Regions from separate parts of the Pseudoalteromonas sp. SG44-5 genome, predicted to be linked through region 1. Evidence: predicted binding sites of a transcription regulator. Region 1 holds the regulator's gene; each other region holds the start of a gene.
The links. The regulator sigma-54, encoded in region 1, starts transcription at its own class of promoters, with help from an activator protein. The targets are predictions, from matches to a motif close to GTTGGCACGNNNNTNGNNT.
Positions count from the first base shown of each region.

Region 2: the regulator sigma-54 is predicted to act here: its motif matches at 3,151-3,169, upstream of H5079_RS07475 (DUF2726 domain-containing protein).
Region 3: the regulator sigma-54 is predicted to act here: its motif matches at 1,396-1,414, upstream of H5079_RS10250 (flagellar hook-length control protein FliK).
Region 4: the regulator sigma-54 is predicted to act here: its motif matches at 3,241-3,259, upstream of H5079_RS14920 (EF-hand domain-containing protein).

Region 1 is NZ_JACJES010000006.1:51,917-57,366, forward strand. Features, by position in the region: gene rapZ (RNase adapter RapZ) at 1-165, opposite strand, end outside; gene ptsN (PTS IIA-like nitrogen regulatory protein PtsN) at 187-639, opposite strand; gene hpf (ribosome hibernation promoting factor) at 644-931, opposite strand; gene H5079_RS08855 (RNA polymerase factor sigma-54) at 958-2,451, opposite strand; gene lptB (LPS export ABC transporter ATP-binding protein) at 2,521-3,246, opposite strand; gene lptA (lipopolysaccharide transport periplasmic protein LptA) at 3,243-3,788, opposite strand; gene lptC (LPS export ABC transporter periplasmic protein LptC) at 3,778-4,335, opposite strand; gene kdsC (3-deoxy-manno-octulosonate-8-phosphatase KdsC) at 4,332-4,883, opposite strand; gene H5079_RS08880 (KpsF/GutQ family sugar-phosphate isomerase) at 4,884-5,450, opposite strand, start outside.
Region 2 is NZ_JACJES010000004.1:174,674-180,123, reverse strand. Features, by position in the region: gene tyrS (tyrosine--tRNA ligase) at 1-659, shown strand, start outside; gene H5079_RS07485 (cobalamin biosynthesis protein) at 755-1,699, opposite strand; gene mtnN (5'-methylthioadenosine/S-adenosylhomocysteine nucleosidase) at 1,700-2,407, opposite strand; gene H5079_RS07475 (DUF2726 domain-containing protein) at 2,515-3,111, opposite strand; gene folE2 (GTP cyclohydrolase FolE2) at 3,227-4,147, opposite strand; gene arcB (aerobic respiration two-component sensor histidine kinase ArcB) at 4,361-5,450, shown strand, end outside.
Region 3 is NZ_JACJES010000007.1:155,036-160,485, reverse strand. Features, by position in the region: gene fliI (flagellar protein export ATPase FliI) at 1-896, shown strand, start outside; gene fliJ (flagellar export protein FliJ) at 896-1,345, shown strand; gene H5079_RS10250 (flagellar hook-length control protein FliK) at 1,483-3,063, shown strand; gene fliL (flagellar basal body-associated protein FliL) at 3,121-3,651, shown strand; gene fliM (flagellar motor switch protein FliM) at 3,661-4,752, shown strand; gene fliN (flagellar motor switch protein FliN) at 4,773-5,171, shown strand; gene fliO (flagellar biosynthetic protein FliO) at 5,168-5,450, shown strand, end outside.
Region 4 is NZ_JACJES010000019.1:34,872-40,321, forward strand. Features, by position in the region: gene H5079_RS14900 (type 1 glutamine amidotransferase domain-containing protein) at 78-761, shown strand; gene H5079_RS14905 (rhomboid family intramembrane serine protease) at 875-1,459, shown strand; gene yghU (glutathione-dependent disulfide-bond oxidoreductase) at 1,532-2,371, shown strand; gene H5079_RS14915 (hypothetical protein) at 2,447-2,902, opposite strand; gene H5079_RS14920 (EF-hand domain-containing protein) at 2,915-3,193, opposite strand; gene H5079_RS14925 (response regulator) at 3,403-4,083, opposite strand; gene H5079_RS14930 (ATP-binding protein) at 4,092-5,450, opposite strand, start outside.

The DNA.
Region 1 (5,450 bases):
TATACTAACGGCTATTTTATCGTAGTTATCAGAGACACTGCGCACTAATGAAGGCAGCAAATTTACCGGAATATTATCTACACAATAGTAACCTAAATCTTCTACAACACGTAAAGCAACTGACTTACCAGAACCTGAACGGCCACTTATAATAATTAATTCCATTTACCACCCCTTTATTAGTAACTAGGATTGATCCAAAATAACTTGGTATAACGCTTCATCAGACTTTGCCGCACGCAATTGCTTACAAAACTCTTTATCGTTTAGTTTATCAGCTATTGTGGCTAGTGTTTTCAAGTGCTGCTGGTTATCGCCATCGGGCACTATAAGCGCAACAAAAATATCAACTGGACGATTATCAATTGCATCAAAATTAATAGCGGTTTCGCTTATTAAAATTAAGGCAAGAGGCTCTTGTGCCCCGCTCATACGGCCATGTGGAATTGCTATTCCTCGGCCAATACCGGTACTACCTAGCTTTTCTCTTGCCAATAAAGCAGTGAGAATATCTTGCTGAGGTAAATACGGCATTTTTTTATGCGCGAGTTCACTGATGAATTCTAAAATTCTTTTTTTACTATTAAAAAGGACCACAGCTTTGCTGCAGTCCTGGCATATAAGTGAGCTTAATTTCATAGTGTTAGTGTCGAGCAAACTTCTCTTTGTGTTTAATTACTTGACGATCGAGTTTGTCAATCAACGAGTCAATGGCAGCGTACATATCTTGGTGTTCGGTCGATGCAAATAGCTCAGCGCCACTTACAAAAATTGTTGCTTCAGCTTTTTGACTTAATTTTTCTACATCGAGAATAACATGCACATTAGTTATGTGATCTGAGTGTCTTTGCAGCTTTGCAAATTTATTATTTACATAGTCTCTTAATGAGTCTGTAATGTCTACATGACGACCAGTTAAGTTTAGTTGCATCAGCATTTTCCTCTTTGTTGTACGTCTTAAATCAAGCTTTTACGTTGATTCGACGGGGGAATAGCCAGAGATTCGCGATATTTTGCAATTGTCCGTCTAGCTACTTTAATTCCTTGCTCAGCCAATATATCTGCAATCTTGCTATCACTCAATGGTTTGGCTAAGTTTTCTGCAGCTATCAACTTTTTAATCAGGGCACGTATGGCAGTTGATGAACATTCGCCACCATTTTCGGTGCTTACATGGCTTGAAAAAAAGTACTTAAGCTCAAAAATGCCACGTGGAGTGTGCATATATTTTTGCGTAGTGACCCGTGAAATAGTCGACTCGTGCATTTCAACTATTTCGGCAACATCGTTTAATACCATAGGTTTCATGGCTTCTGGGCCATGTTCAAAAAACGCTTGTTGCTGCTTAACAATACAATTAGTTACTTTCAGGAGTGTTTCGTTTCTACTTTCTAGGCTTTTAATAAACCATTTAGCTTCTTGTAAGTGCGAGCGAATAAATTGGCTGTCACCGCTGGATTTTACTGTACGAGACATAGCCGCATATTGGCTGTTAACACGTATTTTTGGCATGCTATCAGGGTTTAGCTCTACCACCCAGCGGCCTTTTATTTTTTTAACAGACACGTCAGGTATAACGTATTCAGACTCTTCTCTGACAATAGTATCCGCAGGCTTAGGATTAAGCGTATGAATAAGTGTCATTATTTCTTTAAGCTCTTCTTCTTTGAGCTTAGTTTTTTTCATTAACGTACGATAGTCGCGAGCAGCGAGTAAATCGATATGATCAGTTAACACCATTTTTGTTTCGTTAATATAAGGGGTGTCTTTATCAAATTGATTTAATTGAATGCATAAGCATTCTTGCAAGCTGCGAGCTGCAATACCAACAGGATCAAATAATTGAATGCGCTTTAGCACTGCTTCTATTTCATCTAGTTCTACTTCGTGTTCGTCGTCAGTTTCTTGGTTAAAGCTTGCTAAAAGGTCTTCGCAACTGAGGGTTAAAATACCAGAGTCATCTACGGCTTCAACGATAGCTATGGCAATAGCTTCGTCGGTAGGGCTAAAAGGGGTGAGCTGTAATTGCCACATTAAGTATTCATGCAGGGTTTCGGTTGATGCACCTTGATAAATAGATTCATCTTCAGGCATTGGCCCTGATGAAGAGGCAGGCGCTGCGCTCATATATTCATCCCATGATACATCCATGGCCATGTCGTCGCTTATGGTGTCTTTATTTAGTGCTTCACCGCTATCTTGCTCATACTCGCTTGGGGTGTCGTCAGCAGAGGCGCTAACAGTAATGTCATCTGCTTTTTGCTCGTTTTTACCTGCTGATTCTTCCGTGTAATCTTGTTCATCAACTTCAAGTAATGGGTTGCTATCAAGTGCTTCTTGTATTTCTTGCTGGAGATCCAAGGTACTAAGCTGCAATAAGCGAATAGCCTGTTGCAGTTGCGGAGTCATTGTAAGTTGCTGGCCCATGCGCAGCTGTAATGATTGCCTCATTTATCTCTAACAATCCTTATAAATTGATATGATTAATCTTAGCAGATGCTTATAGTAATAACATAAATATTACAGTTTGAACTGCTCGCCTAAATAAACATCACGTACTGTTTTATCGTTTAATACAAATTCAGGAGTACCAGATGCAATTAGCTCCCCATGAGAAACAATGTAGGCTTTTTCACAAACATCAAGGGTTTCCCTTACATTGTGGTCGGTAATTAGTACGCCAATACCACGATTTTTAAGGTGTTCTATAATTTTTTTAATATCGAGTACTGAAATAGGATCCACGCCAGCAAAGGGCTCATCAAGCAATATAAATTTAGGATCTGCAGCTAAAGCACGTGCTATTTCTACGCGGCGACGTTCACCACCAGATAGCGCCATACCTAAGCTGTCGCGAATATGTTGCAGGCTAAATTCGTCCAATAAACTATTTAGGGTTTCTTCCCTGGCTTGTTTATTTAGTTGCTTACGCGTTTCTAAAATAGCCATTAAATTTTGATACACAGTGAGCTTTCTAAAAATAGAAGATTCTTGTGGTAAATAACCAATACCTAAACGAGCACGGCTGTGCATAGGAAGTAAGGTAATATCGTTATCATCAATTAATATTTTACCTTTGTCGCTAGGTACTAAGCCTACAATCATGTAAAAGGTAGTGGTTTTACCTGCGCCATTTGGGCCAAGTAAACCAACAATGCTGCCAGCTTTTACTTCAAGTCCTACATTTTTAACAACTTCACGGCCTTTATAGCTTTTTGCTAATAGCTCTGCTTTTAATGTACTCATGGCTGACCTTTATTGAGTTTTTGTTCTTTTTTTACGTCTACAGGCACTAAAATAGTGTGTACCCGATCAGTTGAGTTTTCATCTTTTTCAGCACTTATAAGCTGTTGCTCTATATCATAGGTGATGCTTTTAGCCGTAATTTTTTGCCCAGCTTGAGAAATGTTTGCATCTCCTACCAGGGTTAAAAAACGTTTCGCTACATCGTAACGTACTTCGTTAGCGCTGGCGCTCATGACAGTGCCATCTGCTTGCTTTTCTTCAAAATATGCAGGGCTGCCCGTGGCAATTAATAGTTGTTTATTATCGCCAAGTTCGTCGCGCTTATGTACTTCTAAACGATCGGCGGTGATACGACGATTACCGTGAATTATCTCGACGTTTTTCTCAAAAATACCAACGTTTTCTTTTAGTTGGCCTTCTTGGCGGTCAGCACTAATAGAAATTTGATTAGCTAATGGGGAAGTACTTTGCTCTGCCGCATTACTATTAAATACAAGTATAAGCGATGGAATAATAAGTATTTTTGCAAGGTTATTGGTCATAATATAGTGTTCGCGTATGGTTAATTAGTTTTATCACCTCGGTTGTTAAATTGGCTTCAAGGCCTTTACCGGTGATCTTTAAATTCGGTCCAGTTATAATAACGGGCTGTTCGCTGCGCATAGTGAGTAGCATTATATCTACTTGAATATTGTCGGCGGTAATTTTGTCTATCATTGCGCCATCAATTAAGTTTTGGGCAGTTACATTACCCTCTAAAATTAATTGTCTTTCATCGTAAAGTGTTGCTTCATCAGCATTGATACGCCACGTTTTTTGTCTGTCGTCGTACAATATGAAAGTAGGTTTTTCGAATAAGGTAAATCCTAGCTGCTCGTAAAGCTCCGTTTTAACCGCAGTTACTTTATGGCTAATTTCACCGTTTTCGTCAAAAGCTGTTTGTTTTAGCTCAATGGCGGTGTAATCGGGTTTAGCTATTACTTCTGAGTCGGCTTTAGCAACCGTATTTACCTGAGTAAAATAAGGGTACCAAAGCCAAACCATACAGGTGATGAATAAAACGCTTAAGACTATGCGCGCTATATTCATGAACTGGTGCCTTGGCTAGTTAATGGTTTATTGTTTTCAAGCATAAGTAAGTCGGTTAGCTCTCTTACTGCACCAAAACCACCCGGCATTTGCGTAGTGTAATGTGCTAAGCGTTTAATTAGTGGGTGCGCGTCGTTTACTGCGACTGCAAAGCCAACTAACTCCATAACAGGCATATCAGGGCCGTCATCACCAATATAAGCAATTTGCTCATCGCTCAAATTAAGCTTGTTTTTAAGTTCTTGGTAGGCAATAAGCTTGTTTTCTTGACCTTGATAAATATGCTGCACGGTTAAGCTGGTCATACGTTGTTGTACTATTTGCGAGTGCCTGCCGGTAATAACCGCTACTTCAAAGCCGCTGTTAATAAGTGCTTTAATACCAAAGCCATCTTTTGTATTAAATGCTTTTAGCTCTTCACCTTGGTTGCCAAGATAAATTCGGCCATCAGAAAATACGCCATCAATGTCGCATATAAGTAGTTTTACTTTTTTTGCGCGCGCTTTAGCGTCATCACTTAGCGCTTGATAGAGTTCTTCAAATTGCATTTATAATACTCCTGCTTTAAGTAGGTCTTGCATATTGAGTGCCCCAATAGGCTGATTATGCTCATTAATAATAATTAAGCCATTAATGCGTTTATGTTCCATAATATTAAGCGCTTGCGCAGCAAGCATATCTTGGGTTGCCGTGGTACACGATTTAGTCATTACTGCATCTATTGACGTGGTATGAATATCAACGCGTTGCTCTAAAATACGGCGTAAATCACCATCGGTAAATAACCCAGCGAGTTGCTGATTATCGTCAACTATGGCGGTCATACCTAAGCCTTTAGCTGTCATTTCAATCAGCGCATCTTTAATAGTTTGCGAAGTAGTTATAATAGGCGTATTTACACCGCTGTGCATAACATCTTTTAAGGTGAGCAGTAATCGCTTCCCTAAACTGCCACCGGGATGCGATAGTGCAAAGTCATCGGCAGTAAATCCGCGTGCTTCTAACAGTGCTACCGCCATTGCATCGCCCATAGCGAGTGTTGCCGTGGTACTGGCTGTTGGTGCTAAGCCTAATGAGCAGGCTTCTTTTTCTACTTTAATGCATACATGCACGTT
Region 2 (5,450 bases), on a different contig from region 1:
CTGATGTAGAGCTCGGTGGTACTGATCAGCGCTTTAACCTGCTAATGGGTCGTGAGCTACAAAAAGACGAAGGCCAAAAACCACAAACAGTAATAATGACGCCGTTATTAGAGGGCACCGATGGGGTGCAAAAAATGTCTAAATCGTTGGGTAACTATATAGGTATTACCGATGCGCCTAACGATATGTTTGGTAAAATAATGTCGATTAGTGATGTGCTAATGTGGCGTTACTACGACTTATTAAGCGGGCTGTCGATTGCTGGTATTAACGCGCAAAAAGAGCGTGTAGAGCAAGGTACAAATCCTCGTGATATTAAAATTGAGTTAGCAAAAGAGCTTATTGCGCGCTTTCATAGTGAAGCCGATGCACAAGCAGCTCATGATGACTTTATTCAGCGCTTTCAGAAAAAAGCTCTGCCGGATGAAATACCTGAACTAACAGTAACCATTGAGCAAGACAGCATTTTAATTGCTAACTTGCTTAAAGAAGCTAACTTAGTTGCTAGTACATCAGAAGCAATGCGCATGATTAAGCAAGGTGCAGTTAAGCTCAACGGCGAAGATAAAATTACAGACACTAAACTTGAAATAGCAAAAGGCAGTACGGCTATTTACCAAGTAGGTAAGCGTAAGTTTGCAAATATTACTGTAGCGTAAAGCTAAACGGTAAAACGCTAAAAACCAGCCACGGCTGGTTTTTTTGTGCTTATATTTTTTGTATTTTTAATAATAGGTGTGTAACTCGCCCTTAGCTAAATGTTTTTAAGTATTTCTATGCAAACAACGACCAGTAACCAAAATACCCGCGCTTGATTTAGTCTATTAATAGTAATCGGCACGTCCTCAGCAATAGGGAGGCGTTCGGTACCAATACGCATTTTGTTAAAACGTTCGCCAAAATACACTGCAGGCCCGCCTAGTTGTACGCCTAATGATGCAGAGCAAGTGCTTAAAAGCCACCCGGTATTAGTTTGATAAAAGTGCCTGCCATAATGCTTTATATAATGCATGCTTAGCTTGCTCGCTTTACTGGCTGCAATAGTCAGTGCCAATAAGCGCATAGGAATAAATTCAATAATAAACAAGGTAATTTTAAGCGGCTTTAAAAAAGGGCTGTTGGGTTTAATGTTACTGCGCCATGCCTGCTCAATTAAAGTAAGTAATCGATAGGCAAGCGCTGCAATAGGGCCAAGTACTAAAAAAACAAATATCACCACAAAGTAATATCTTGCAGTACGTAATATTAGGCTCTCTATTAAGGCTTTAATTATGCCTGCACCAGAGAGTTTAGTAACATCTCGGGCTACTAATGGCTTTAATAGCTCACGGGCGGCAGATTTTTGATTTTGTTTGGTAAGCTTAGCAATACGTAGTGCTTTTTTATCAATAGCTTTACTCTCAAGGCATAAATATAAAATAAGCCCGGCGAGTAATTCAGGGTAAAATGCAAATTCCAGTAGTAATACAATAATAATAAGTACCACACTTAAAATAAGTGTACTGGCAAGGGCTGCGGCTAAATATTGATAGCTATTGGGTTCTGCTGCTTTATAAATACGCTTACCAATAGCGCTAAAAATAGCCGTTAAAGCGGTGTTAGGATGATACCAACTAACAAGTGGTAAAAAGCGCTCAGCAAGGAGCGCCATTATAAATACAATAAAGTCCAAGTGATTTTGAACCATATTGCTGAGCATTTACAGTGAAACTGCCGTTAGCTTTTCAAGTAACGCCACTACCATTTTAGATGAATTGATTGATGCTGTTTCTAGGTATTCTTCAAACGACTGCGGCGACTCTTTGCCGGCAATATCTGACATCGAGCGAATAACCACAAACGGTGTATTAAGTGTATGACAGGTTTGCGCAATTGATGCCCCTTCCATTTCTACTGCAAGCATTGTAGGAAAGTCGCTACGGGCTTTTTCAATACGTATTGGGTCACACATAAATATGTCGCCGGTACAAATTAAACCAACTAAGGTTTTTACGTCACTAATTTGCGCAATAGTTTGCTCTGCGGCAGCCACTAATTTAGGGTGTGCTGCAAAACCTGCTGGCATTTGTGGTACTTGACCTATTTCGTAACCAAAGGCAGTTACATCAACATCATGATGACGAACTTCTGACGAAATAACTACATCGCCCACATTTAATGACGGATCAAAGCCGCCGGCAGAGCCGGTGTTAATTACGCAATCAGGGGCGAAGTTGTCAATAAGTAATGTAGTTGCAATAGTTGATGCTACTTTACCAATACCAGATTGAACCAATGTTACTGTGTTACCTGCTAATTCACCGGTATAAAAAGTAAAACCAGCTTTAGTTAAAGTTTGTGGATTTTGCATTGCTTCGCGCAAAATTTTAACTTCTGGCTCCATTGCGCCAATAATACCAACATTCATAGTGTTAAGTTCCTGAGTTTGAATGCGCTGATTATACGTGAAGTTAGCGCTAAAAAACAAAAAAGCGAGCAGTTTTACTTTGCTCGCTTTTTATTATGTTATTTACGTTAAATTTCGGCTAGTGCTGTAGAGTGCGCTTTAGCTTGAGAAGGTGATAGCACCGCTGGTTTTTGAACTCGGGTACGAATAGGGCGAGCTGTTTGCGTAGCCGCAGGTTTGCCGAGTTTAAACATAATAGCGTCGCGTACTTCACTTGGGCGATAGCCTGATTTTACTTTCATACGAATATGCGGGATGCCAGCGGCCTCTAATGCGCCATTAACAAACCAGTCGCGTTGTGCTTTATGGCCATCTTTATTGGCATTGTTTACTAAGTCTACGGCTGCCACTATGGTCATTTTTTCTTTATCGACTAGCACAAAATCAAGCTGTTTATTTTTAGCTTTAGCCATTGCTGCACGCTTAGACTTTGCCGATAAACCTTGTTTGCAATCAATCACGTCGATTAGTTTTACACGACTAACAATTTTATACTGATCGCCCACTGCGCGTTCTAATAAATTTAAAAAAGCACTTTCTACTTGAGTAAATACATTTTGCTTGCGGGTAAAAGGATAAGGGTTTCCGCCATCATCGTTAAACTTTGACGCAACAACAGAGGCCCCAACAACTAATACTAAAATTGATAATAAAGCGAATTCCATACGGTAACTCCATAACAACAAATTGACACTGCTTAAGTAAAGCAATTAACGTGCCTAAATTAGTTAGTTAAGTAGTATGTTCCCGTATGGATATTGAACACTGCAAAATAAGAACTTAAGCTCTATAACCGCCAGCAACGCCTTTAACTGCAATAGCGAGTGCGTCGTGCGCATGCAGCGATTCGTAATGATTTATTTGTAACCAGTAATCACTGTATTGCTGTGTTTCTAGTAGCGCTTTAATTTTACGAGCAGCATCTTCACAAAACATTAAATTTTGACCATTTAGGCGGGCAAACTCTTGTTCATCTTCACGTTTCACTGCCGCTTGTACTGGCGTTTTTAATTCATCTTCAATCGTGTTAATTAAATTAACTACGTCAAATTGAGTAATATTACTGTCGAGCTTTACTTTTACATTAGCAATTGAGCGCTGCGAGTGTGGGGTGGCTACAATACCTTGCGTAGTACCTAGCCATTCTAGTGCTTCTTTTTGACTGAGGGTTTCTTGACTGAATTTTTCGGCAAATGCATTTTGTATCAGCTGACGCGCAAGTGCCGCTGAACATGGGCAAGTTGATGAATAGGTTACATCAACACTTAGCTCGTAATTAATAACACCTTGTTCAATTGTGCTGGTTAATATAACGGGGTAACTTTTCCAGCCAGCCTTGCCGCTTAATAACGATTTACGGCGCAGTGGTAATTCAAACTTAAATTCTATAAGTGCTTTATCACTTAAGCCTTCGTGGCTACTAATAAAAAAATCGAGCGCTTGAGCTAATGTTTGAGGATTAACTTGCTGCTCAGTAGAGAGCGTGTCGAGCGCTAAAAATAAGCGCGACATATGAATGCCTTTTGCATCTTCTTTGTGTAAGTTTACAAAAGCGCGGGCTTTAGCATTAACAGTAACTGGCGTTATGCCATGCGACTCAAAAATAAATGGCAGTTCAATTTCACCCATTCCCACCCAGTCTAATGTACCAGTTTGTAAGGCGGGAGCCGTGTTAGCTATATCGGGCATATTAGTTTGCATGGTGTGTTACTCGTTATTAGCAATAATAAAGCGCCGCATTTTACACTAAATAATTTATTGCTGGAATGATGAGTTGTAGCCAGCTAATGATTCAAACAATAAATATTAGAGTTTTTATCGCACAACATGAAAATAGCTGATAGAAAATGCTAAAATTAACCATAACATGCAATTTAAACCTTTTTGTAATTAAGCTAAGAGACACACTGATATATGACCGATTCCTCTTTGAGCCCTTGGGCTCGAGTTCTTTCTAGTTTAATAACTCGGTTTGGTGAGTTTAAAACTGCAGCCATTTGCTATGCTTTGTTATTGGCAGTTTCGCTTGTTTTATCAAGTATGTTTTATTATGTTGCCGTTGGAGAAGTTAATCTTGTTGATATATTAGCAGTGGTATTTTTTACCTCTGTGGTATCGCCTCTGGTTATAAGCGTGCTAATAAATTCAATCAGGCAACTAGATGCCTCCTATGCATATTTAGACAGTGCGACAAAACAAGAAAAGCTACTCAATCAAACATTAAAAGATAATATAAATCGCTTAAATGTAGAAATTGATGAGCGTAAAATGGCGTTCCATGCCAAGCACCGGGCAATAGAAGAGCTAAGAAAAGAAATTGCTGAGCGTAAAAAAACACAACAAGAGCTTGCCCAGCAAAGTATGCTACAGCGCTCAATAGTAGACTCCTCCCCCGATTTATTTTATTACCGCGACGACAACGGTGTGTTTGCTGGCTGTAATAAAATGTTTGAAGAAGTAATGGGTAAAACCAGTGACGAATTAATCGGTAAGAGTGCTGAACAAATATTTCCTAATCAATTTTTATCTGAAGTTTTAAAAACCGATAAACAGGTAGAGCAAACTCATCAAGCATTAACTATAGATGTTCAATACGATGTGGGCGGCGAAACGCGTTGGTTTGAATTACGTAAATTGCCGTTTATTAATGATAAAGGTAAGTACATAGGTTTACTTGCATTTGGCCGTGATATTACGAGTCGTAAAGAGGCTGCAGAAGCACTTGAAACAGCCTACAAGGATAAAGGTAAATTTATTGCCACTTTGAGCCATGAGTTGCGTACACCACTTAATGGCATTGTTGGTTTAACACGTATGTTGCTTGATACAGAGCTTAATAAACAGCAGCGTAGTTGGTGTAATACGGTGTTTTCGAGTGCCGAAACACTAGGTAATATATTTAACGACATTATAGATTTAGACAAAATAGACAGAGAGCAGTTAGATATTGCAACTAATGCTATAAACGTATCAGACTTTATTAACGATGTGGTTAACTTTGCAG
Region 3 (5,450 bases), on a different contig from region 1:
TGGATGTAGGCGTGCGTGCTATAAATTCAGTAATAACAGTAGGACAAGGCCAGCGAATGGGCTTGTTTGCAGGCTCGGGTGTAGGTAAGTCGGTACTGCTTGGTATGATGACTCGTGGTAGTGAAGCCGATGTTATTGTGGTGGGACTGGTGGGCGAGCGTGGCCGCGAAGTAAAAGAATTTATTGAAGAAATACTTGGTGTTGAGGGGCGTAAACGCTCGGTGGTTGTAGCAGCACCGGCAGATTCTTCACCATTAATGCGTTTAAAAGGCTGCGAAAGTGCGGTAACAATTGCAGAGTACTTTCGCGATCAGGGATTAAACGTTTTGTTATTGCTCGATTCGGTAACGCGTTATGCCATGGCGCAGCGTGAAATAGCACTTGCAGTAGGCGAGCCACCGGCGACTAAAGGCTACCCGCCTTCGGTGTTTGCAAAACTGCCAGCGCTGGTGGAACGTGCCGGTAACGGCGGAGAAGGGCAAGGCTCTATTACTGCCTTTTTTACCGTACTAAGTGAAGGCGATGATATGCAAGACCCCATTGCCGATGCGGCGCGCGCTATACTCGACGGCCATATTGTACTTTCGCGGGAACTGGCCGACAGCGGTCATTATCCGGCAATTGATATAGAAAAATCTATTTCACGAGTAATGCCGCAAGTGGTATCTGAGACGCATATGCAACAAGCGCGAGTGCTTAAGCAGGTATATTCTATGTACCAGCAAAATAAAGACATGATCACCTTAGGTGCGTATCAAAAAGGGACAGATCAAATGCTTGATCAAGCCATAAATATGATGCCAAGAGTAAATGCCTTTTTACAGCAAGGCATGCGTGATGTAATTAGTTACGACGACGGCCTGCAAGGGCTAGCGCAGTTATTAGGGCAAGCATAATGGCTAAAAACAAACTGCATTTATTACTAAAGATTGAAAACGATAAAGAAGAAACGCTGCGGATGAGCTATTTGCAGGCGAATCAAAATTTGCAGGCAAACCAGCAAAAACTCCAAGGTTTAAATAACTTTAGATTGGAATACACCCAGCAATTACACATTAAAGGGCAGTCGGGCTTATCAAGTGCTGGGTTTAGTCAGTTTCATGCATTTATTGCTAAAATAGAAGAAGCAATTCGCCAGCAAGCCAATACAGTAAACACTGCAAAACAAGTGGTTAGCCAGCGTAAAACCCTGTGGTTAAAGCAGCAAATTAAGGCTAAAGCAGTCGCTAAACTAATTGAAAAGCAACAGTTAAAGGCCGATGTGCTAGTGGCTAAAAATGAGCAAAAAATGTTGGATGAATTTTCGGCTAATCAGTTTTTTCAACGACACAACAATCGACTTTAGTAAGTAGCGAGTACTTTAACCGCTTTAACAAAAGCTTGTACCTTATAAACAAAGGCACGTTAATTGCTTTGTTGTTAAGTGAACTATAATTTTAGGTATTATTGGGTGGTTTGTTGCCGCTTTATATTAGGTGATTTATGACGATTAATGATATTTCAATGTTAGCGGTATCTGAGCAAGACGCTTACTCTAATAAACAAACGAGTAACTCAAGACGTAATGATGACTCTGATACTGGTTTTTTTTATCAGTTAGAAGATGCCAATAAAGCGGCTTACAATAATAACAGCAAAGCTAAAGCAGGCGCTAGCAATGCTAAGGCTGAGCAGCCTGAAACACAAGACGATGCTGTTTCGGGCGATAGTATGTTGGCGCAAATAAACGCTGCGCACACTATAGACACCTCAGTTAAAAAGAACGCTGATGCTAAAGCCGAGGCTTTAGATGAAGACGCTAAGCAATTAAAAGGGAAGCCTGATGATCAGCTTGCCCCTATTGTAATTGCACCGCAAAAAGGTGTGTTTAGCGATGTTGCAGCAAGCGCTGAAGCGGCAAATGAAAAGTTAATGCCCTTATCTCAAAGTATGGCTACGGCAAATAATAAAGGCGATGCAACAGCGCAAAAACAATCGGTAGATGCCGCAGTAATGAACTTGCTAAGCAAAGATAGCGAAGCAATTAAATCAGATCCGTTACTTGCTAAACTTACACCCGAGCAGCATGAGCAATTAACTACTCAGCTGCAGGCAAGTAGCAAACCCAATAGCAACGACAACCTCGCAACGTTAAAGCAAATGCTTACTCAATATGTTGTTGAAAGTGATAAAGCAAGCGCAGCAGACACGGCTAAACAGGCTTTAAATTCTCAAATAAATGCATTAACCACCCCAGAAAAACAAGCGCTACTGAGCCAGTTAAATAGCTATATTAAAAATGAGCAGCCACAAGGTGAGCAGCTAGCAAGTATTAAGCAAACAATTGCAGAGCTAAGCGCATCGATTGATAAAAAAGTATTAATATCTGCAGATGATAAAACAGCATTAAATGCGCTTAGCGATAAAGAACTCACTAAATCGTTAGAGTCATTGCAAAAAAATAACACTGAACAGTTATCACCCCGAGCAGCACAATTATTGACGCAAATTACCAGTACGGTAAATGGTTTAGGCCTATACGATAGTGTAGGGTATGAGCAAACTATAATTGATATGCAAGCGTTGCAGGCTGGGCAATTACAAAGCACAGCGCAAGTTAAACAAGCAAGCTTGGACCCAGGTGTTATGCAAGCGCTTAATATTATAAAAAGTGACGCGGCAAAAATGTTGCAAGAGCGAGTGAGCTCTATGCTTAGCATAAATAATAAAGTAGCAGAAATTCGTCTCGACCCACCAGAAATGGGCAGTATGCAAATTCGCATCAGAAGCGATGCAGAGCAAGCACAAATAAACTTTGTAGTACAAAACCAGCAAGCTAAAGAAGCGCTTGAACAATCGCTTCCGCGCTTACGCGAAATGCTTGCCCAACAAGGCATAGATTTAGGCGAAAGTACTATTTCTTATGGTGAGCCTGGAGGGCAAGGAGCAGAGCAAAATGATGACAACGATAGTCGTCGTTTAGCTAATAATGAATTGACTACTGATGAAAACGATGAGCAAATTAATACACAAATGCCAAGTTCTCGACAACAAACGTCATCATCAATAGATTACTATGCCTAAGTACTGCTATTATAATAGCTAAAACAAGCAAGTACCTTTGCTAATAAAGGAAATATCATGGCTGAAGAGACTAATTTAGAAATAGAAGAAACAGGTAACAGCAAAAAGAAAATCATAGTAATTATTGCAGCTGTATTGCTTGTTATTGTTGCAGCTGTTGTTGGTTATTTTTTGCTTTCGGGCTCAGACACGCCAGCGGAAACGTTAAATGATGAAGCCGCTACAGCACAGCAAGCTAGCTCTTCTACAGGTTCATCGGCCAAAATAGGCAGCGCACTTTATGTTGCAATGCCAAGACCTTTTGTATTTAACATACCGGGCTCTAGTCGCGATAGAATTGTGCAAATTAAAGTGGAATTATTAGTGCGCGGCGAATCAAACGAAGAAACCGCTAAAAAGCATATTCCACTAATAGAAAGTACATTATTAAGTATATTTTCTATGACCACGGCTGACGAACTAAGCACCAGTGTAGGTAAAGAAAACTTACGCTTTGCAGCACTAGAAAAAGTACAAGCTAGCTTAATGGACGTTGAAGGCAGTAAAGTAATTGAGCGGGTATTATTTACCGGCTTTGTGATGCAATAAGGGGCTAGCGTGAGCGATTTATTATCCCAAGACGAAATTGATGCGTTATTGCATGGTGTTGATGACGTTGACGAGGAAGATATACCCGAAGGTGAAGACGGTGAAGGCAATACGCTTCAGTATGACTTTTCTTCGCAAGATCGGATCGTACGTGGGCGAATGCCGACACTGGAAATTGTTAATGAACGCTTTGCTCGTCATATGCGAATTAGCCTATTTAACATGATGCGCCGCACCGCTGAGGTGTCTATAAATGGCGTACAAATGATTAAGTTTGGCGAGTATGTGCATACTTTGTTTGTGCCAACTAGTTTAAATATGGTGCGTTTTAGACCTTTAAAAGGCACCGGCCTTATAACCATGGAAGCACGTTTAGTGTTTATTTTGGTTGATAACTTTTTTGGTGGTGATGGCCGCTACCATGCAAAAATTGAAGGGCGTGAATTTACCCCTACAGAGCGACGCATTGTGCAAATGTTACTAAAAATAATCTTTGAAGATTATAAAGAAGCATGGGCACCGGTAATGGATGTATCGTTTGAATACTTAGATTCTGAAGTAAACCCTGCTATGGCTAACATTGTAAGCCCAACCGAAGTGGTGGTTATTAGCTCTTTTCATATTGAATTGGATGGCGGTGGAGGAGACTTTCATATTGCTCTGCCTTATTCTATGCTGGAGCCAATTAGAGAGCTGCTTGACGCGGGTGTGCAATCGGATACCGAAGACACCGATTTACGTTGGAGTAAGGCACTACGCGATGAAATAATGGACGTAGAGGTTGAGCTATCTACTCAGTTATTGGAAGTGGATTTAACGCTAAAACAAATAATGGAACTCAAAGCAGGTGATATTATTCCGGTAGAAATGCCTGAGCATATAACTGTATTTGTTGAAGAATTACCGACATTTAGAGCTAAAATGGGCCGCTCACGCGATAGTGTTGCGCTGCAAATTAGTGAAAAAATTAAACGACCTGATTCAGTTAAATCTGAGCTGCATGTATTTACCAAAGGCGGCAAGAAAATTGATTCAGATGCAGAATTAGCAGAACTAGAAGATGATTTACACCTCTCTGACGGTGTAGACTTAGACTGGTAATTGATTAAAAGGTTAAACGTATGAGCGATGATCAAGACACTATGGATGAATGGGCAGCAGCTTTAGCCGAAGCTGAGGGCACTGATGACAGTGGCCAAGCAAAAGTAACTGAACTCGATGAATTAAGCGATGCAAAACACGAGATCAGTGGCGATGAAAAGCGCAAGCTCGATACAATTTTAGATATACCTGTGACTATTTCTATGGAAGTAGGACGCTCTAAAATTAATATTCGTAACTTATTACAATTAAACCAAGGCTCGGTGGTAGAGCTTGACCGTGTTGCAGGTGAGCCGTTAGATGTACTGGTTAATGGTACTTTAATTGCCCATGGCGAAGTGGTGGTAGTAAACGATAAGTTTGGTATTCGTTTAACCGACGTAATTAGCCAAGTAGAACGGATCAAAAAATTACGATGAGTATGGTTGTTGCTTTAACCAGCTCGGTATTTACAAAAGCAGAGCAGGTAACACCCACAGGCGATATTCTCTCTATGGTGTTATCGCTTGTTATGGTGCTGGTGCTAATTATAGTACTGGCATTTTTTGTGAAAAAGTTTAATCCAAATTTAGCAAATAGTGATGAGTTTAAAGTAGTGCGTAGTTTACCACTGGGCTCGCGTGAGCGTTTAATGGTGGTAGAAATAGATAACGCACAACATTTATTAGGGGTTACCCCGCACAGCATTAACTATTTAC
Region 4 (5,450 bases), on a different contig from region 1:
TTGTTTAAAGCATTATTAGTGCATATAGTAGTTGGTAGCAAAGTTAACTAATTTAAATCATCAAAAGGAATATTCTAATGGCTAAAAAAATACTTATGGTTTTAACCTCACATGCAGAATTGGGCAACACAGGTGAAAAAACAGGTTTTTGGGTAGAAGAATTCGCAGCCCCTTATTACGCATTTAGAGATGCAGCCGTTGAAGTCACTCTTGCATCGCCAAATGGCGGCCAGCCCCCGATAGACCCTACAAGTACTCTTGCTGATTTTCAAACTGATGCAACTAAACGCTACGACGCAGACAGCGCCGCACAAGCATTAATGGCCAATACCAAAGTGCTTAGTGATGTAAATTCGACAGATTTTGACGCGGTATTTTACCCAGGCGGCCACGGCCCACTATGGGACTTAGTAGAAAACACCGACTCTATTGCACTTATTGAAAGCTTTATTAAAGAGCAAAAGCCAGTAGCGGCTGTTTGTCATGCCAGTGCCGTATTTTTGAATACTAAAGATGCCGATGGTAATGCACTTGTTGCTGGTAAAAAAGTAACTGGTTTTACTAACAGTGAAGAAGCGGCAGTACAACTTACCGACATAGTGCCGTTTTTAGTAGAAGACGAACTGATTAAAAAAGGCGGCGACTATCAAAAAACGGATGACTGGGGTGTACTTGTACTCGAAGATGGCCTAGTAATTACCGGTCAAAACCCAGCAAGCTCAGAACTTGCTGCTAAAAAGCTACTAACCAAACTAGGTTAATAACGATTTATAAGTAAAAAGCACAGCATTTAATGCTGTGCTTTTTTAATTGCTTTGCATTAGCAAATACAATTCCTATACTGGCAACTATTAAGCTCAACTAGGACGATTATATGGCAACCACACGGTCATTACTAACAAGCAAACGCTTCGCTATTTTTAGTATTGTTACAATTTGCTTTGTTTTACAGCTAATTAATAGCTTACCTGGCATTAATCTTAATGGTTTTGGCATTTATCCGCGCAGCATTAATGGCTTAATTGGCATACTGAGCGCGCCATTTTTACATGGCAGTTGGTGGCACTTTGCCAGTAACATGCTGCCTTTTATGGTTTTAAGTTGGTTGATTTGCCAATACAGCGTTAAGCGTTTTTATAACGTATTTATTTTTACCGCATTAGTAGGTGGTTTTTTAGTATGGGCACTTGGTCGTAGTAATATTCATGTTGGTTTAAGTGGCGTTATATATGGGTTGTGGGGTTTTATACTTTGCTATGGCGTAATTAGACGTTCATTTAAATCCATTGTTATTGCTGTTGTCGTTGCCCTACTTTACAGCGGATTTGTTTGGGGTGTACTACCACAGCACTTGCATATTTCGTTTGAAAGCCACTTATTTGGAGCATTGAGCGGATTGTTTTTAGGCTATAAATTAGCAAAATCCGACAAACTTAAAAGTCAAAAAACTCGCCTTTAATTTATTTTAATGGCCACATTTATTAATACATATATTTTTTATATGTATTTCATTTAAACAGAGGTTATTTTTATGAGTGATCAAAATCAATACACCCCACCCAAAGTTTGGACATGGGACAGTGAGAGTGGCGGTAAATTTGCCAGCATTAATCGCCCCATTGCCGGCGCAACTCATGACAAAACCTTACCTATTGGCGAGCACGCATTTCAGCTTTATTCGCTTGCTACACCAAATGGTCAAAAAGCCGCTATTATGTTTGAAGAGCTGTTAGAGCTGGGCTTAACCGATGCAGAATACGACGCATATTTAATCAGCATAGGTGATGGTGATCAGTTTGGTTCTGACTTTGTTGATATTAATCCAAATTCAAAAATTCCAGCGTTAATGGATCATTCAACCACGCCGCCAACGCGTATTTTTGAATCGGGCTCTATACTGCAATACCTAGCAGAAAAGTTTGATGTGCTTATACCTAAAGATTTAAAAGCTAAAACTGAATGTCGTAACTGGCTATTTTGGCAAATGGGCTCAGCGCCGTACTTAGGTGGTGGCTTTGGCCACTTTTATAGTTATGCACCCACTAAAATGCAATATCCTATTGATCGTTTCACCATGGAAACCAAGCGCCAGCTTGACGTGCTAAACCGCCATTTAAGTGCAAACGAATACATGGCAGGAGATGAGTACTCAATTGCCGATATCGCAATTTGGCCTTGGTATGGCTCTTTAGTGCTTGGCGACATTTATGATGCAGCTGAATTTTTAGATGTTGCCTCATACACTCATGTTGTACGTTGGGCTAAACAGGTTTCAAAGCGCCCTGGCGTAAAACGTGGTCGTCGCGTTAACCGCACATGGGGACCTGAAGAAGAGCAACTAGCAGAGCGCCACAGTAGTAGTGACTTTTAACCTTGCTGTTATTGGTAAACTAAAAAATCAGCTGTAATAGCTGATTTTTTAGTTTAGGTGTTGCCTTATTTATAATTACGCTTTAACACTCAGTATCGAATCACCTTGTGATAAAGCAAACTTTTCTTGAACCGCCGATAAAATAGAACTTTTATCTTCGTCATTTAACTGGCTTGAATACTGCGCTAACAACTCATCTAAATAACTAACTACATCTTTAGTATTTACTTGCTCAATTGAATTTTTAGGCGGTGGTGGCGGGCGCTGACCTTCAGGTCGAGCATCATCACCTATGCTTTTAGCGTCAAACTCCAACTCGTCCATTAGCTCAGCCAACTCTTTTGTTGGCGCTATACCTTGCTCTTTAAGTGCAGCTTGAATACTTAGCGCGTTTTCTGCCGTTAAATTTTCGGCATCGAATTCAACGAGTGTTTGTTTTACAAAGTCACTTTGTGCTGTTGTTAACTTTGCGGTTTGGCTACTTTGTTGCAGCACCAGGCTTGCAGAATTACTGCTAATATTATTAATCATTACAGTATCCTTTCAACGCTTACGACGAGGTGGTTTATGATCATTTACTTCTTGCTCACTAATTTCGCCATTACCATCTGAATCTATTTCGTCAAAAATTGTTTGTGCGTCTTCGCCGTGTGGTGGTTTTTTAGCGCTAAACTCTGCATAGCTAATTACGCCATCGCCATTGGTATCCATGCTTGAAAAATCAGGTTTAGGTGGTTTGCTATCGCTGCCTCTTGCTGCAACATTTACTGAAAAAGCAACCGACAATAGTGTAATAATTGTAAGTGATGATAAGTGTTTCATGCTCGTAACCTTTTGTTTAATTAATAACAAAAGATTACGCTGTAAAAATGCAAATAATGTGCAAATAATGAGGAAGTCAAAATAATGTATATCGCTAATGCATAAATTTAAAATGATAGCAAAATGCTAATGCGAGTAAAAAGCTAAAGTGGTTATTAATTACTTACGTTAACGCATCGTATTATGCTAATTAATCAAACATTTTGTTGTTAATTACACTGCTGTGGATTTACAAAGCGATAACCAACACCATAAACCGATTGAATAACGCTGTCGGTTTTGGTTAATTCGTCCAGCTTTTTACGCAATTTTTTTATATGACTATCAATAGTACGCTGGCTCACAATACGTTGATCGGCGTACATAGTATCCATTAAGCTATCGCGCGAATAAATACGGTTAGGGTTGTTAAACAAGGGCTTAAATAACTGAAACTCAACATTGGTAAGCTCAATACTTGCTGCTTTGTATTTTACACTGTAGGTGCTTTCATCAAGTTGCATAACATTGGTTTTTGGCTCAACGTTATTCAAGCGCCTTAAAATAGCTTTAACACGCGCCACCAGCTCCGCATAACTAAAAGGCTTACAAATATAATCATCGGCTCCTAATTCAAGCCCAAGTAATCGGTCAATCTCCTCTACCTTTGCCGACACCATAATGATAGGCACATTAGAGAACTGCCTAATTGCTTTACACAATTCAATTCCGCTTTGACCAGGTAGCATTATGTCGAGCAAAATCACACTAGGCTTGTTAATTTCAAGCCAAGGTAGTACTTCATTACCATGATGTATTTGATGCGTTATGTAATGATGGCTTGTTAAAAAATCGCTTATTAAGTTAGCCAGCTTAACCTCATCTTCTACAATCAGTATTTGCTCTTGCATAGTGTCCTCTAAGCTTTAAATAAGGGTAATTTAATAATGATAGCAAGACCGCCTAAACTAGATTTTTCAGCTTTAATCTCGCCTTTATGACCTTTAACTATGTGCTGACAAATAGATAACCCCAAACCCGAACCGCCCTCTTGGCGATTTCGCGAACTATCTACTCGGTATAAATACTCAAATAAGTGCGATAAATGCGACGGCTCAACCCCCACGCCATTATCTTCAATAATAAGCTGTAAATACATTTGCCCTTTAATACTTATATTACTCGCCGTTAATGAAATAGTAGAGCATTGTGCGTAATGCACTGCGTTCATTAAAATATTATCGAATAACTGTAAAAGGCGTGTTTTATCTGCTTGAACGGTTATATTTTTTGCAGCATTTAACAGGTAGAGCTTTATATTATGTTGCTCAAGTATAACCTGATATTTTTGCTCAATAGTATTTAATAACAATGCCATATCAGTAGCTTGCATAGTGTAATGCATGCCCCCTAACTCTGCGCTATTGAGCATATGCAAATCGTCTATTAAGCGCTTTAAATGCAGGGCTTCGTCGTTGGCCGAGTTTATATTTTTTGCATTTGGCTCGCGTATGCCAAGTAGCATAGCTTCAAGCTCACCAAGCAAAATGCTCATTGGCGTTCTAAGCTCATGAGAAATATTGGCAAGCCAGCGTTTACGTACTTGCTCGTCTTTGGCGAGCGTAAATGCAAGCGTATTAAAATCCTCGCTTAACTGCCCTAGTTCGTCTTTTCGATCTAGGGTCAGCTTAGTCTCGTAATTGCCTTGCGTTAAGCGGTGCATACCGTTAGCTATTTGTTTTACTGGGCTAACTAAATGCCGAGATAATAAAAAGGTAACCAGTAATGTAAGCAGTACCGCCGCTAAAGCAATAAACCATAAGTAGTTTGTTTGCTGCTGTAAAAAATCAAGTTCGTAGCCATCAACTAAGCTATCTCTTTTGGATACAGCTAAATAACCAACCGCTTTATTATTCACTGTAATGGCTGTAGTCATATAGTTTAAATTACTTAAATACCTGCCCACTATTCGCTGTTTATTTTCGTCAAGCAAAGCATAATGAGCAATATTTTCAGGAGGTGGTCGGCGCGCGCCTAAAACAATATGCTCGGATGGTGGTGGCCGGCGCATCATTCGCCCTCTTGGATCAGGGCTTTTTGGTAACTTAGATAAAAACTGGCTGTTTTCTAGTTGCGATTCTATAAGCATTCTAAAGTTTTTGTCGCCGCCAATAACTAACTCCCACGAGGGCGTTTTTTGATACTGCTTTGCAAGTTGTAGCGTAAGTGGTTCTAATGCTTTTATCTCTTTTGCATTAACAAAATCAATAACGCCTTG